One region of the Halomonas sp. TP35 genome, then DNA from elsewhere that is predicted to be linked to it. Evidence: predicted binding sites of a transcription regulator. Region 1 holds the regulator's gene; each other region holds the start of a gene.

The links. The regulator sigma-54, encoded in region 1, starts transcription at its own class of promoters, with help from an activator protein. The targets are predictions, from matches to a motif close to TGGCACNNNNNTTGCTNT.
Region 2: the regulator sigma-54 is predicted to act here: its motif matches at 1,561-1,578, upstream of urtA (urea ABC transporter substrate-binding protein).
Region 3: the regulator sigma-54 is predicted to act here: its motif matches at 2,431-2,448, upstream of ACT3RU_RS01515 (P-II family nitrogen regulator).
Region 4: the regulator sigma-54 is predicted to act here: its motif matches at 1,914-1,931, upstream of glnA (glutamate--ammonia ligase).

The regions. Positions count from the first base shown of each region.
Region 1 is NZ_JBQSUZ010000002.1:456,320-459,873, reverse strand. It holds gene ACT3RU_RS04860 (PTS sugar transporter subunit IIA) at 1-174, opposite strand, end outside; gene hpf (ribosome hibernation-promoting factor, HPF/YfiA family) at 179-487, opposite strand; gene ACT3RU_RS04850 (RNA polymerase factor sigma-54) at 586-1,998, opposite strand; gene lptB (LPS export ABC transporter ATP-binding protein) at 2,122-2,871, opposite strand; gene lptA (lipopolysaccharide transport periplasmic protein LptA) at 2,881-3,372, opposite strand; gene lptC (LPS export ABC transporter periplasmic protein LptC) at 3,381-3,554, opposite strand, start outside.
Region 2 is NZ_JBQSUZ010000001.1:387,263-390,816, forward strand. It holds gene atzF (allophanate hydrolase) at 1-1,301, opposite strand, end outside; gene urtA (urea ABC transporter substrate-binding protein) at 1,673-2,992, shown strand; gene urtB (urea ABC transporter permease subunit UrtB) at 3,077-3,554, shown strand, end outside.
Region 3 is NZ_JBQSUZ010000001.1:320,612-324,165, reverse strand. It holds gene ACT3RU_RS01530 (ferredoxin--NADP reductase) at 1-58, shown strand, start outside; gene glnK (P-II family nitrogen regulator) at 221-559, opposite strand; gene ACT3RU_RS01520 (ammonium transporter) at 724-1,971, opposite strand; gene ACT3RU_RS01515 (P-II family nitrogen regulator) at 2,018-2,356, opposite strand; gene ACT3RU_RS01510 (accessory factor UbiK family protein) at 2,709-3,089, shown strand; gene ACT3RU_RS01505 (helix-turn-helix transcriptional regulator) at 3,289-3,554, shown strand, end outside.
Region 4 is NZ_JBQSUZ010000006.1:128,994-132,547, forward strand. It holds gene ACT3RU_RS09625 (alpha/beta hydrolase) at 1-483, opposite strand, end outside; gene ACT3RU_RS09630 (acyltransferase family protein) at 649-1,677, shown strand; gene glnA (glutamate--ammonia ligase) at 2,165-3,554, shown strand, end outside.

The sequences.
Region 1 (3,554 bases):
CCCCGTGCTGCCAAGGCGTTCCCGGCCGATCAGTCGGCTGAAAACTTCTTGGCTATCCAGGCTGGGTGTATTTTGAGCGATAAAGGTGCTGAAAAACTCCAGCACCCGCTTTTTGCTGCCCCCGGGCACGTCGTAAAGTACGCGCTCCGGGGGGAGAATGGTTTCCAACGTCATTGAATTAACGCACGCCAGCGCCTTGGGCGCGAGCTTGTGCTTTTTCCTTGTGCTTAACGAGTTGACGATCAATTTTGTCTGCTAAGGCGTCAATAGCGGCATACATGTCGACATCTTCGGCGTCGGCATGTAAATCGGCGCCTGCCGCATGAAGGGTGCACGCGGCATGTTGGCGCTCCTTCTCAATAGATAAGGTAACTTGTACCGTGGTGATGTTGTCGTAATGACGTTCGACGCGTTCAAGTTTTTCATTAACGTAGTCACGCAAGGCGTCAGTCAGTTCTACATGATGACCCGTGATGTTTACTTGCATTGACGTGCTCCTTATCCATCGGTCTGAATTTCGATTGTAACCCTTTTTGCGGTGTTGCAAAGCCCTTGTCGCGAGTTTTGCCATTTCTCTTGTAACGACTAACGCAAACGACGACGTTCACTTGATGAGGGAATGCCCAGCGACTCACGATATTTCGCCACCGTACGGCGTGCCACTGTGATGCCGCCATCTTCCAGTAATGTCACTAAACGACTGTCCGAAAGAGGTTTGCCGGGAGGCTCATCTTGAATCAACTTTTTAAGCCGGGCGCGAATCGCGGTGCTTGAGTGGCTGTCTCCGCCATCCTGCCCGCTAATTTGGCTTGAGAAAAAGTATTTAAGTTCGAATACGCCCCGTGGGGTATGGATATATTTTTGTGTGGTGACCCGAGAAATGGTTGATTCGTGCATCTCAACCGCCTCGGCAATATCGGCAAGAATCAAAGGCTTCATCGCTTCTTCGCCGTGCTCTAAAAAGCCGATTTGGCGAGTGATAATCTCGCGTCCTACGCGTAGAAGCGTATCGTTGCGGCTGGACAGACTTTTGATTAACCAGCGCGCTTCTTGTAAGTGTTCTTTTAAAAACTGGTTATCCTGACTCTTGTCTGCACGCTTGATTAAGCTGGCGTAGTCGGGCTGGATACGTAGCCGGGGCAGGGCTTCAGGGTTAAGCTCCAGGTGCCAGCCTTCATGATCATGACGTACAACCAAGTCGGGTGTGATGTAGCTATCGTCGGTGACGCCGTAAGCACTGCCGGGGCGAGGGTCCAGGCTTCGGATCAGACCGATCACATCGTCTAGCTGCTCATCGTCCAGGCTTAGGCGGCGCTTTAATAGGCGCATGTCATTTTTGCCGAGAGCTTCAAGAAACTGGCGTACCAATCGGCGCGCCGGAACGAGCAGGGGAGTGTCGTCGGGGAGCGTTGCTAACTGAAGCATCAAGCACTCGCGCAAGTCTCGGGCGAAGACGCCCGTTGGCTCGAACTGCTGTAAACGCATCAGAATGGTTTCCATCTCTCGCTGGCTAAGGCCTTCGATATCCTGGGCACGTAGCCCATCGCGGATATCGTTGAGCGGCTGCATCAGGTAGCCATTGGCATCTAGCGCATCAATCAGGCTTTCGGCGATTAGCTGCTCACGAGCCGTAAAGTCGGTCATCGCCAGTTGCCAAAGGAGATGTCCATGCAGGCTTTGTCCGGCGGCCTGGCGCTCAAAATCGGGGCCTTCGCTACTGCCAGTGCTGCCCATGTCCTGGTAAGTATCCGACCAGTCGCTATCGACAGACAGTTCCTCGGGGATACTTTCTGACCACTCCTCGTCGGGTGTTTCGACGGCCGCCTGCTCGCCGAACTCATCTTCCTGCTCCAGCATTGGATTGGCATCCAGCGCCTGCTGAATTTCCTGACGTAGATCCAATGTCGATAGCTGTAGCAGTGCAATCGCTTGCTGCAGCTGAGGTGTCATGGTCAGCTGCGTACCGATACGCAATTGGAGAGAAGCTTTCATGACCATCTGAGAACCACTCGTTAATCGGAAAGCTTCACCCTAGTGCGAGTCATGTTGTTGTGCAAGTGCAATAAGCATGCCACTGATAAATTTTTTACTGCAGATCACTGTTTAGCGGTGAAATTAAACTTATAAGCGAAAATCAGCACCCAGGTAAACCTCCCTCACTTTTTGGTTATCAAGGATAGTCTGAGGGCTGCCACCGGCAATGATATGGCCGTCACCGACAATATAGGCGATATCGCAAATATCCAGTGTTTCTCGGACGTTATGGTCGGTAATTAGCACGCCAATGTGGCGCTGTTTTAAAGCACGAATAATGCTCTTGATTTCACCAACCGAGATGGGATCGACACCTGCAAATGGCTCATCCAGCAAGATAAACGCGGGCTCAGTGGCCAGGGATCGGGCAATTTCGACGCGTCGCCGCTCGCCGCCGGAAAGGCTCATGCCCAGGCTGTCACGGATGTGGGTAATATGAAAGTCGTCAAGTAGGGCCTCAAGCCGCTGCTCTCGTCCTGCCCTGTCCAGCTCTTTGCGGGTTTCCAGAATCGCCATAATGTTATCCGCAACCGATAGTTTACGGAAAATAGACGCTTCCTGGGGTAGATAGCCAATGCCGGCCATCGCGCGTTCGTGCATGGGGACGCGGGTTAAGTCTTGCTCGTCGATACGCACGGTACCCGCATCAGACTTCACCAGGCCCACAATCATATAAAACGATGTGGTTTTACCTGCGCCGTTAGGGCCGAGCAGGCCTACCACGCTGCCTTGAGCAATCTCCAGGCTAATGTCTTTAACCACGCGGCGGCGTTTATAACTTTTTGCCAAGTGATTGGCGTAAAGGGTTTTTATGGGCGGTGCTTCCGCAATAGACATGATTGACTCCTATTGCGCTGGCTGAAGCGTCATACGAATACGCTGCGGCTCGCTACCACTTACATCGGAGCGTGCCTGCACCACTTCGCGGTCAATGAAGTATTCCAGGCGGCCACCGGTAAACTGATCGCCCGCTTGGGTCAGCTCGGCCTGGTCAATAAGCTCTACACGCCGCTCTGCTACGTGATAAACCACGCGGCGCGCCCATCCTTCCATCGGCGCATCCTGATCATCGAGTTGATTGCGTAGATAGGCGCGCTCACCGGTGGCAATAGCGCGAGAAAGCTCACCCGCGTCGTTACGGATAATTTCAACGCGATCACCACGTAGCTGCATGTTGCCTTGGCGAATATTGACATCGCCTGAATAAACGGCAGTGCCCGCACGCTGATCAAGATCTAACTGGTCGGCTTCTACTTCAATGGGGGCTTGGCTTGTCTGGGCCGCTGCCGATAGCGGCACCGCAAGAGCGAAAAGCGCGGTGCGAATAAAAGCGTTCATAGCGACTCCTAAGGATTTTGTGTTGCGGGGGGGTGATGACCGCTAACGTTATCGGTTAATCGGACCTGGCTATCATCAAGCCAAACATCCATACGTGATGCGCTCATTCGTTGGGGTGGCTGCTGAAACACGGCGGGCGCCTCGCTCCAGACATGACGCGCTACCCCATCATAACGTAATAA
Region 2 (3,554 bases), on a different contig from region 1:
AAAGGCAGTCCATCGTCGCGGAACCCGGCGGGTACCGCCAATGCGCAAAAATCGGCCAGGTTAACGAAGTTGGTATAGGTGCCGAGCTGGCTATTGAGCGTTAACGGGTCAGCATTAACCGCTTCGATAGTGGGCGCGGTAGGGGCGGTGGGGACTAACAGGCCATCGATATCATCCAAAAGATTATCGATCACCCTAACCAGCTCTTCCTTGCGGTATTGCGCCTTGAACGTATCGGTGGCGCTGTATTTACCCGCGTTACTAATAATGCCGCGCACCACGTCATTCATGTTCTGGGCATGTTCGGCCATGAAGGTTTCCACGGCGGCGTGGCGCTCTGCTACCCACGGCCCTTCATAAAGCAGGGCGGCCAGTTCAAGCATGGGGGCAAAATCAAGTTCGACGAGCGTTACCCCTTCAAGCTTTTGCCATTTTTCCACGGCCGTTTGCCATGCCTTTTCAGCCACCACGTCGCCGAAGAACTGGGGCGACTGGGGAATGGCAAGCCTGGCTAGCGGGCCAGGACGGCGTATGGCCGGGGCATCCAGGGGGAGGGCGCTTGGCGCCTTGCGTGAGAAAGCGTCGGCAGGCTCGAAGCCGGCCATTAGCTCGGCGATCTGCCCGGCATCATTGACAGTCAACGAGAAGATGGAGACGCAGTCCAGCGAGCGGCACGCCGGTACTACACCATCAATGCTGAACAGGCCTTTGGTGGGTTTAAGCCCGACCAGGTTATTTAAGCCAGCGGGCACGCGACCGGAGCCTGCCGTGTCGGTACCCAGTGAGAATGGCACTAGCCCGCGTGCCACCACGGACGCCGACCCAGAACTCGAGCCGCCGCTCACCACTTCAGGATTGAAGCTATTGGCCACGGCACCAAACGGCGAGCGGGTACCCACCAGGCCGGTGGCAAACTGATCCAGATTGGTCTTGCCGATGAGTACTGCGCCCGCGGCGCGCAGCTTGTCAATCAGAGCAGCGTCACGGGTGGGTTGATAGGCGTAGGCCGGGCAGCCCGCCGTGGTGGCAAACCCGGTGGCATCAATGTTGTCTTTCGCCGCAAACGGAATGCCGTAAAGCGGCAACTTGTCTATCTTGCCGTCTGCCTCGTCCAGACGTGTTTGAAGTGCTGCCAGGGCATGAGCCAGCCCCTCCTGGTCGAGAAGTGAAATCCAGGTATTGTCGGCACTATCAAGTTTGGCCAGTTGCGTGATCAATTCACCGAGTAAGGCTCCCGGGGTTGCGCCCTCGTTATATGCCTGCCGCCATTGTTCGAGTGTCCAGCCGCGTGTGGTCATCATGTTTGGCCCTTGGTTATCCATGGTCTTGTATACAAGTCATTTTGCAAACCACAGGCCAAGAAAATGCTAAATGTTTTAAAAACAGAAGCTTGGCGATAAAAGGATAAAAATGGACAGTTTTTATGCACTTTTATCGTGCGAATCAGACCGCTTTAGCACCAATGAAGTGCTTTAAGACCCTGAATCAAAGATGGAAAACTCCTGTAAAACAACTTGTATACTTTTTATATGGTTGAATTTTTTATGTTTTTTTAAAGTGTGGAACGCATCGTGCAATGTGCAGGACGAGTTACAGGCGCTTTCAGGCAATTGAGTACACCTGATTAATGACAAATATCTAGCTGCCCGCTTGCAGCTTGGGGATGCGAAACATGAACTTGAAAAAACAGGCACTGCTGGGTCTTTCTGCACTGGCCCTTTCGGTATCGTTTCATGCGTCAGCCAATGATGACCCTATCAAAGTGGGTATCCTTCACTCCCTTTCTGGCACCATGGCTATCAGTGAGTCGACGTTAAAAGACACTGTTGAAATGCTGATCCAGCAGCAGAACGAAGCCGGTGGTCTGCTGGGTCGTCAGCTGGAAGCCGTGGTAGTGGACCCGGCCTCCAACTGGCCGCTGTTTGCCGAACGCGCCCGCGAGCTGCTGGCCCAGTATGAGGTAGACGTGGTGTTCGGCAACTGGACATCGGTATCACGTAAAGCGGTGCTGCCGGTGTTTGAAGAACTCAATGGTCTGTTGTTCTACCCGGTGCAGTACGAGGGAGAAGAGTCGTCTGCAAACGTCTTCTATACCGGTGCCGCGCCCAACCAACAGGCGATTCCCGCTGTCGAGTATTTGATTAACGAAGTCGGCATTGAGCGCTTTGCTCTGGTGGGTACCGACTATGTCTATCCGCGCACCACCAACCGCATTCTCGAAGCGTTTCTGAAAGATGAGCACGGCGTGGCAGGCGACGACATCATGGTCAACTACACGCCCTTCGGCCACTCCGACTGGCAGAACATCGTCTCCGAGATTCGTCGCTTCGGTGAAGAGGGCAAGTCTACCGCGGTGATCTCGACCATCAACGGCGACGCCAACGTGCCGTTCTACCGCGAGCTTGCCAACCAGGGTATTGATGCCGCTGATATTCCAGTGATTGCGTTTTCGGTAGGTGAGCAGGAGCTTTCCGGTATCGACACTGCGCCGCTCGTTGGCCATCTGGCTGCCTGGAACTACTTCATGAGCGTGGATACCGATGACAACTACGACTTTATCGACGCCTGGATTGAGCACACCGGTAATGAAGAAGCGGTCACCAACGACCCAATGGAAGCCCATTACATCGGTTTCAACATGTGGGCCGAGGCGGTGCGTAAAGCGGGTACCACCGATGTAGGCGCGGTGAAGGATGCCATTATCGGCGTGAGTGTGCCCAATCTCTCGGGTGGCTATGCGGCGATGATGCCCAACCACCACATCACTAAGCCGGTACTGATTGGCGAAGTGCAGGACAATGGCCAGTTCGATATCGTCTGGCAAACGCCCTCAACCGTTGCCGGCGATGCCTGGTCCGACTACTTGCCCGGCTCGCGCGACCTGATTGCCGATTGGCGCAAGCCCATGGAGTGCGGCAACTTCAACGTTGTGAACGGCTCATGCGGTGGCAGCACCGCTACTGAAGAAGCCGAAGCGGCGCTCGCCGAATAATACTGGCCACCCCTTGCCGCCCGCCTGATCGGGCGGCAAGGGAGCACGCTAACTCTCCACCTTGACCACCAAAGGAACAACCCCATGAGGCGTTTCCTTTCCTGGGGGTTTTTGTGCGCTGTGTTGTTGGGCATAACACTCAACGTACAGGCACAGACAGGCCCCGATACTTCTGATAATGACGCCGCGCTTGAGCTTCTTGAGGCGCTGGATGTCGATTCCTACCGCGATAAAGGCGAGGCGATTACCGCCATATTGCAAAGCGACGACGAGCGCGCCCGTGATTGGCTGCAGGCTCTGCTGGATGGCCGCTTGCAGCGTGCCGACGATGGTCAGTTTGTTGTCGTACTCGATAACAGTGGCCGAGAGTGGCCGGTGGCCGACGCCTTGACGAATGAACCGCTGGGTGAGATGTCACGCCGCGACCTGGACCGCGTGGGCATCAATAACGCCCTGCGAAACCAGCTGCGCAGCGCGATTGCTGTGGTGGACCTTTACTCGCCCAATCTGGATCGCCGCCGTATCTCTGCCGAACGTTTGCTGGGTGAAGTCGATGGTGAGC
Region 3 (3,554 bases), on a different contig from region 1:
ACCGCGTATGGGTGAGCCGGGTGATTATGTGATCGAGCGTGCGTTTGTTGAGAAGTGATGGGCTGGTGAGTCGTGAAGAGTGAGGTGCGAATAGTCGAACCAGATCACTGCCCCCTCATACGTCACTCGCTGATAAAAAGCCCTGCGGAGATACTCCGCAGGGCTTTGATTCATGACTTACTACTTACCCCTCACCCTTCACTACTCACCATTCACTCGCTTAAACCGCGTCTTTACCCGTTTCGCCGGTACGAATACGAATGACCTGCTCAAGCGGCATCACGAAGATTTTACCATCGCCGATTTTACCCGTGTTGGCGACTTGGGTAATCGCATCAATTACCTGCTCAACCATATCGTCATCGACAGCGACTTCCAGTTTCACTTTGGGCAGGAAATCCACCACGTACTCAGCACCGCGATAAAGCTCCGTGTGGCCCTTTTGACGACCAAACCCTTTTACTTCTGTGACAGTAATGCCCTGCACGCCGATATCGGAGAGCGATTCGCGTACGTCATCAAGCTTGAACGGCTTGATAATGGCTGAGATCAATTTCATTGCGACATCCTCTAGCTTGGTGGCCATTGTATTGTCTATTGGGTGCGGCGAAAGCCAGCCACCTCTGGTGCTAAGCATACACCGCTACAGGCGGAGAATAAAAAAGGCCTTCCTCGAAAGGAAGGCCATCACGCGCATGTCAGCTCACTGGGTGTGCATTATGCTTATTTCTTAACGCTAAACTCAGGGTAGGCTTCAAGACCGCATTCCGCGATATCCACACCTTCATACTCTTCTTCTTCACTAACCCGGATGCCCATGATGGCTTTCAGCACCAGCCAAACCACCAGGCTTGCCAGGAACACCCAACCGAAGATACCGGCAATACCCATCATTTGAGCACTAAAGGACGCGCCATCATTAGTGATAGGCACCGCCAATACGCCCCAGATACCCGCCACGCCGTGAACGGAAATAGCACCGACCGGATCATCCAGTTTGAGCTTATCAAGCGACACTATCGCTACTACCACGATGACACCGCCAATAGCCCCGATAATGGTGGCACCTAATGCCGTTGGTGAGAGCGGGTCAGCGGTAATCGCCACCAAGCCTGCCAGCGCACCGTTAAGCGCCATGGTAAGGTCCGCTTTACGGAACCACAGTTTGGCCAGGACCAGCGCGGCGATCACACCGCCAGCAGCGGCCGCATTGGTATTGGCAAACACTTGGGCGACGTTGTTGGCCGACTCGATATCCGAGACTTTTAGCTCAGAGCCTCCGTTGAAGCCGAACCAACCCATCCACAAAATAAACGTACCCAGCGTTGCCAGCGGCATGTTGGCACCTGGAATGGCATGGATAGCGCCATCTTTACCGTACTTGCCCTTACGCGGGCCAAGAATCAGCACGCCTGCCAGAGCAGCGGCAGCGCCGGCCATGTGGACGATACCCGAACCGGCATAATCCGAGTAACCCACGCTGCTCAGCCATCCGCCACCCCAGGTCCAGTAGCCAGAAACCGGATAGATAAAGGCGGTCATGACCACAGCGAAGGCCAAAAAGGCCCATAGCTTCATGCGCTCAGCGACCGCACCGGAGACAATCGACATAGCAGTAGCCACAAAGACAACCTGGAAGAAGTAATCAGCGCGCTGGGAGTAGTAGGGCGCATCCTCGCCACCCGCCAGCACCGAATCTACGCTGTTCTCAGTGCCCAGCAGAAAGCCCAGGCTTGGCAAGAAGCCGCCTTCGCCGCTGGAGTACATGAGGTGGTACCCCACCAGCAGATACATGGTGCAGGCAATCGCAAACAGCGCGATGTTTTTCGTCAGAATTTCAGCGGTGTTTTTAGCGCGCACCATGCCTGCTTCAAGCATGGAGAAGCCTGCGGCCATCCACATGACCAATACACCGCACATCAAGAAGTAAAACGTGTCGAGCGCGTAGCTCAGATCAGCCAGTTCGTTCATTTGTTAGTTCCCCGTTGAACTACGAAGTAGCCCGGTAAGCCCCTGTTTAAACGGCATCAACGCCGCGTTCACCGGTACGAATTCGGATAACATCGTCGAGCGGCGTGACGAATACTTTGCCATCGCCGATTTTTCCACTGTTAGCGGCATTACAAATGGCATCAATCACGCTTTCCAGGCGCGCATCGTCAACCGCTACTTCTACTTTTACCTTGGGCAGAAAATCGACCACGTACTCAGCACCCCGGTAGAGCTCGGTATGCCCTTTCTGACGCCCAAAACCTTTTACCTCTGTCACGGTAATGCCCTGCACGCCGTTGTCGGCCAGTGCTTCGCGGACATCGTCAAGTTTGAATGGCTTAATGATGGCGGTGATGAGTTTCATCCCATATCTCTCCTGCTGGATAAGTCCTGCTAGATAGCTAGCGGCATTGCCGCTGAAAATGGCGATGCTCTACTAATGCGCATACCGTGCCATTAGCTAATTTCTTATTAATTTTTAGTGACTTAACAAAACATAAGGCGCTTTTACGCACACCCTAAGATCGCGAAAGGCGTAGGGCGCAACCGATTGCACCAAAAAAGAACCGACGCGAACGGTTGGCGCACCATGACTGGGCAACGAGATAAACGAATAAATGCACCAATGCCATACGCAATACATGCGTACTGGCGGCGGGTTGCGTATCCTTAAAATAGTGCCCACTTTTAAAGCATCATTATTTAAGGAGAGAACCATGACGCCCCAGGATCGTATTAGCCGTTTGGCACAACAGATTGGCGACCGCTTACAAAATGCGTCACAAGCGCCGGAAGATATTCAGAAAGGCGTTCAACAGGTGGTTCGTGGTGCCTTTGATCGGCTGGAGCTCGTATCGCGGGAAGACTTCGATATCCTGATGGACGTTCTACAGCGCACGCGTTCGCGGGTAGAAGCCCTGGAGAGGCAAGTAGCGCAGTTGGAAGCTACGATGGAAGCGAGTCAGCCTGAGAAGCACCTACCAGTCGCCACTAAGGCCACTGAAAGCGCTCAGCCCAACGCCGATACGGATGCGCCCGCTGCCCCAAAACCGGCTGCCAGCAGCACACTGAACGACGATAAGAAAAGCGATACGTAAGCACAGTGCTGGTAACGCCTGCCGCCACCAAAATGAGAACACCTATCATTGCGTTTTAATCTACTGATGGTAGGATCACGATGATTTACGCGTTCTCTGGATAACCCACGAACCGCTCCTCTTTTCAAGCGTCGCTCTTTTGGGCGGCGTTTTCTCGCTGGGTTGATCACTGGATTACCAAGCCGCAGGGCCCCTATTGATGCCAACCTTTACGTCGTTAACGCCATCGACACTTAGCCAACTGGGCCAAACGTTCGGTATTGATTACCTGTATGCCGGTAAGGGAATTGACGACCCGATTGCCCAAGGCAGCGTGAGTGATTTGCCGCTTTCTTCTGCGCTGCATCTCACCCTCTCCGACCTTGAAGTACGCCAACGCTACGCCTCACGTTCCACACAGACGATACCCTGGTTTCTAAGCGTTGTTATAGAGGGCTGGATTGACATTACCCAAGGCCAGAAGCG
Region 4 (3,554 bases), on a different contig from region 1:
CGGGCTTAGCGCTGCGGCGGCGGCAAACATCTCGGGCTTTTCCAGGGCAAAGTTAAGCGCGCCAAACCCTCCGGCGGATAGCCCGCCTACGCCGCGAAGCGCTCGCGTGGCGCCCACTCGGTACTGGTTTTCAACATGCGGCATCAGGTCGTTAAAAAAGGCGCTGCGGGCGGCCTCATTATGGCCGTCTACCCACCAGCTGCGGCTACCGGGCATGATGAAAACGGCAGGAGGAATGTGCCCCGCGCGAATCAAACGATCAGCGGTTTGGGCAAGGTTGCCCTTGGCTAGCCAGTCTCGTTCGTTGCCAAAAGAGCCATGGAGCAGATAAACCACTGGGTAAGGCTCGGCGGCATTGGCGTCATAATGGTCGGGTAGATACACGGTGTAAGGGTAGTCGTGGCCCAGCGTGGGCGAGTCAAAGGTGTCGTAGTGCACCTCGCCAGCAACGGCGGTGTTAAACAGGCTCCATAGGCCCGCCAAGGCTGCCAGGCTGGTCAACAAGGAACGTAACAACCCATGAAATACACTTGAAAATGAGAAGAGTGACAAACAGCCTCCGGGAATTATCGCAGGGTTATAGCGTCGTACACCGTACCCGCCGACACTGTTCAGCGCAGGCGAATGTCAAGCATACATGGAGCAGGTATGCATAAAAGGATAGAGGAAATTTACTGGTTGCGTGCGTACGGCTGCGTGGCCGTGTTTTTATTTCATTTGCTGGACCACGTTAATCAGCGTGTGGATAACCTGGCCACCGACCTGATGCGCCTGCCGTTGGTATTGGGCACGCCGATCTTTTTGTTCATTTCAGTGTTTGTGTTTGCCATGCGCTATGACAAGGCAGTGCCGCCCGGCTTTTTGGCCCAACGGGTGAAGTACGTCATGCTGCCTTATCTGGTTTATGGCTTTATCTACTCGACAGCCGAGTGGGTTCAGCTGTATATGACAGGGGAGCCGGTAGGCTTTGCCGCCAATGCGCTGGAGTACTTTGTTTTCGCCGGGTGGCACGGTTATTTCTTGATTATCGCCATGCAGTTTTATATCGCTTATTGGCTGTTTACCCGTTGGCAGCTGTGGCGCTTTAACCCGGTGCCGTGGCTGTGGGTGAGCTGTTGGGTGAGTATGACGTACTGGGGAGTAGCGTATTGGCTGGGTGTGGCGCTGCCGGGGTATCTGCTCTGGGTGGCGCCTCTGGGCTGGATATATCTGTTCTTTCTAGCCCTGGTGCTGGTGCGTTACTACCCCTTTGATAGTGGAGCCCAGGCACCGCTGCGGCCTTTATGGATGCAGTACCTGTCGTGGCCTTTGTGGCTGGTCGTGTTGGTTTGCCTGCTGGTCGCGGCCAGTGTGGCGGGTTGGTTGCAGTTCTCATCCAAGGAAGTGTGGGTGATACCGCTGTTCATGCTCTCAACGTTTGTAGCGATGCGTTATTTAAAAGACATCACAGCGCCTCGCTGGGTGCGCTATATCAACCAGTATTCGTTTGGTATTTACCTGGCGCACCCCATGTTTTTTGCCATTACCGATGCACTGGTGATGCCGTTGGCGTTGCCTATAGCGGTTTACGTGCTGCTGCTGATAGTGATGGGTGCCACGGGCTCTATCCTGCTCAATAAAATGGCGAACACCACAAAAGCCGGGGCCATGATGTTTGGCAAGCGACTAAAAGTGTAGGGCGTTGACGCGCCGTGCGGTGGGTTGGAAGCTGAGAGGGGCGCTCAATGTCTTTTTATGCACCAATTAGGTGCGCTTATACTTATATTTGATCTATTTTGGGTCAAAAAAACAGGTCAGCGTGTGTTTAGAAGCCTCGGGAAATATTTATGCGTCATAGAGAGGCATGTAGGCGCATTTTTTATATACTTTAAAACAACAGGTTAGTGATTTCGTAGGACATGTTGGTGCAGGGTTGGCATGTTCTCTGCATTATATTTGTCAGCGGCTAGCCACCGTAGGCAGATGCCTCTCGGCGTGCTACAACAATAGCCGGTTTGAAATGATCGCTAGGCGATGTGTGATTCAATTTCAGGCAAACGTTAAGCGAATAAAAAGGATAGGCCTGTCAGGCACGCACTTTATTAAATGACGGGGTTTGTCTAATAACACTTTTATCGATAGCTTACTGTTACATGCTTTAAGCCACGCCCATATCGGAGGCACAATGTCAGCCAAGACTCTCGCGCTAATTGAAGAACATGATGTTAAGTGGGTGGATCTGCGTTTCACCGATACTCGTGGTAAAGAGCAGCACGTTACCGTGCCTGCCCGCGATGTAGACGAAGAGTTCTTCGAGAATGGCCAAATGTTCGATGGCTCCTCAATCGAGGGCTGGAAAGGCATTAACGAATCCGACATGATCCTGCGCCCGGAAGACGGCACTGCTTTCCTCGACCCCTTCACCGAAGACGCTACTCTGATTTTGCGTTGCGATATCATCGAGCCTGCCACGATGCAGGGCTATGACCGTGACCCGCGTTCTATCGCTAAGCGCGCTGAGGCGTACCTGGAGTCTACCGGCTTGGGCGATACTGCTTTCTTCGGTCCGGAGCCTGAGTTCTTCATTTTTGACGAAGTGCATTGGAAGTCCGACATTCAGGGCTCCATGTACAAGATTTCTTCCGATGAGGGCGCTTGGGCGACCAGTAATCAGGTAGAGGGTGGCAACCTGGGGCACCGTCCGCGCGTTAAAGGCGGTTACTTCCCGGTTCCTCCGGTCGACAGCTTCCACGATATTCGTGGCGCGATGTGTAACACCCTGGAAGCGATTGGTCAGACCGTTGAAGTTCACCACCACGAAGTGGCGAATGCGGGGCAGAACGAGATCGGCGTTAAATTCAATACGCTGGTGAAGAAGGCGGACGAAGTTCAGGAAATGAAGTACGTGATCCACAACGTGGCCCACGCGTACGGCAAAACTGCGACCTTCATGCCCAAGCCGCTGGTTGGTGACAACGGTTCTGGTATGCATATTCACCAGTCGTTCTGGAAAGATGGTCAGAACCAGTTTGCCGGTGATGAGTACGCAGGCCTGTCGGAAATGGCGCTGTATTACATCGGCGGTGTGATCAAGCACGCACGCGCTCTGAACGCCTTCACCAACGCCTCGACCAACTCGTACAAGCGTTTGGTACCGGGGTTTGAAGCGCCGGTTATGCTGGCTTACAGCGCCCGTAACCGTTCCGCCTCTATCCGGATTCCCTATACGGTAAGCCCCAAAGGCAAGCGCGTTGAAACCCGCTTCCCTGACCCGACCGCTAACCCGTACCTGTCGTTTGCTGCTCTGCTAATGGCAGGTATCGACGGCATCAAGAACAAGATTCATCCTGGCGATGCCATGGACAAGAACCTGTACGACCTGCCGCCAGAAGAAGGCAAGTTGGTACCGACCGTTGCCAACAGCCTGGACCAGGCTCTGGAAGCGCTCGACGCTGACCGTGCGTTCCTGACCGAAGGTGGCGTGTTCACCGACGATATGATTGATGCCTATATCGAACTCAAGATGGAAGAAGTGGAGCGTATTCGCATGACCACGCACCCCATCGAATTTGATA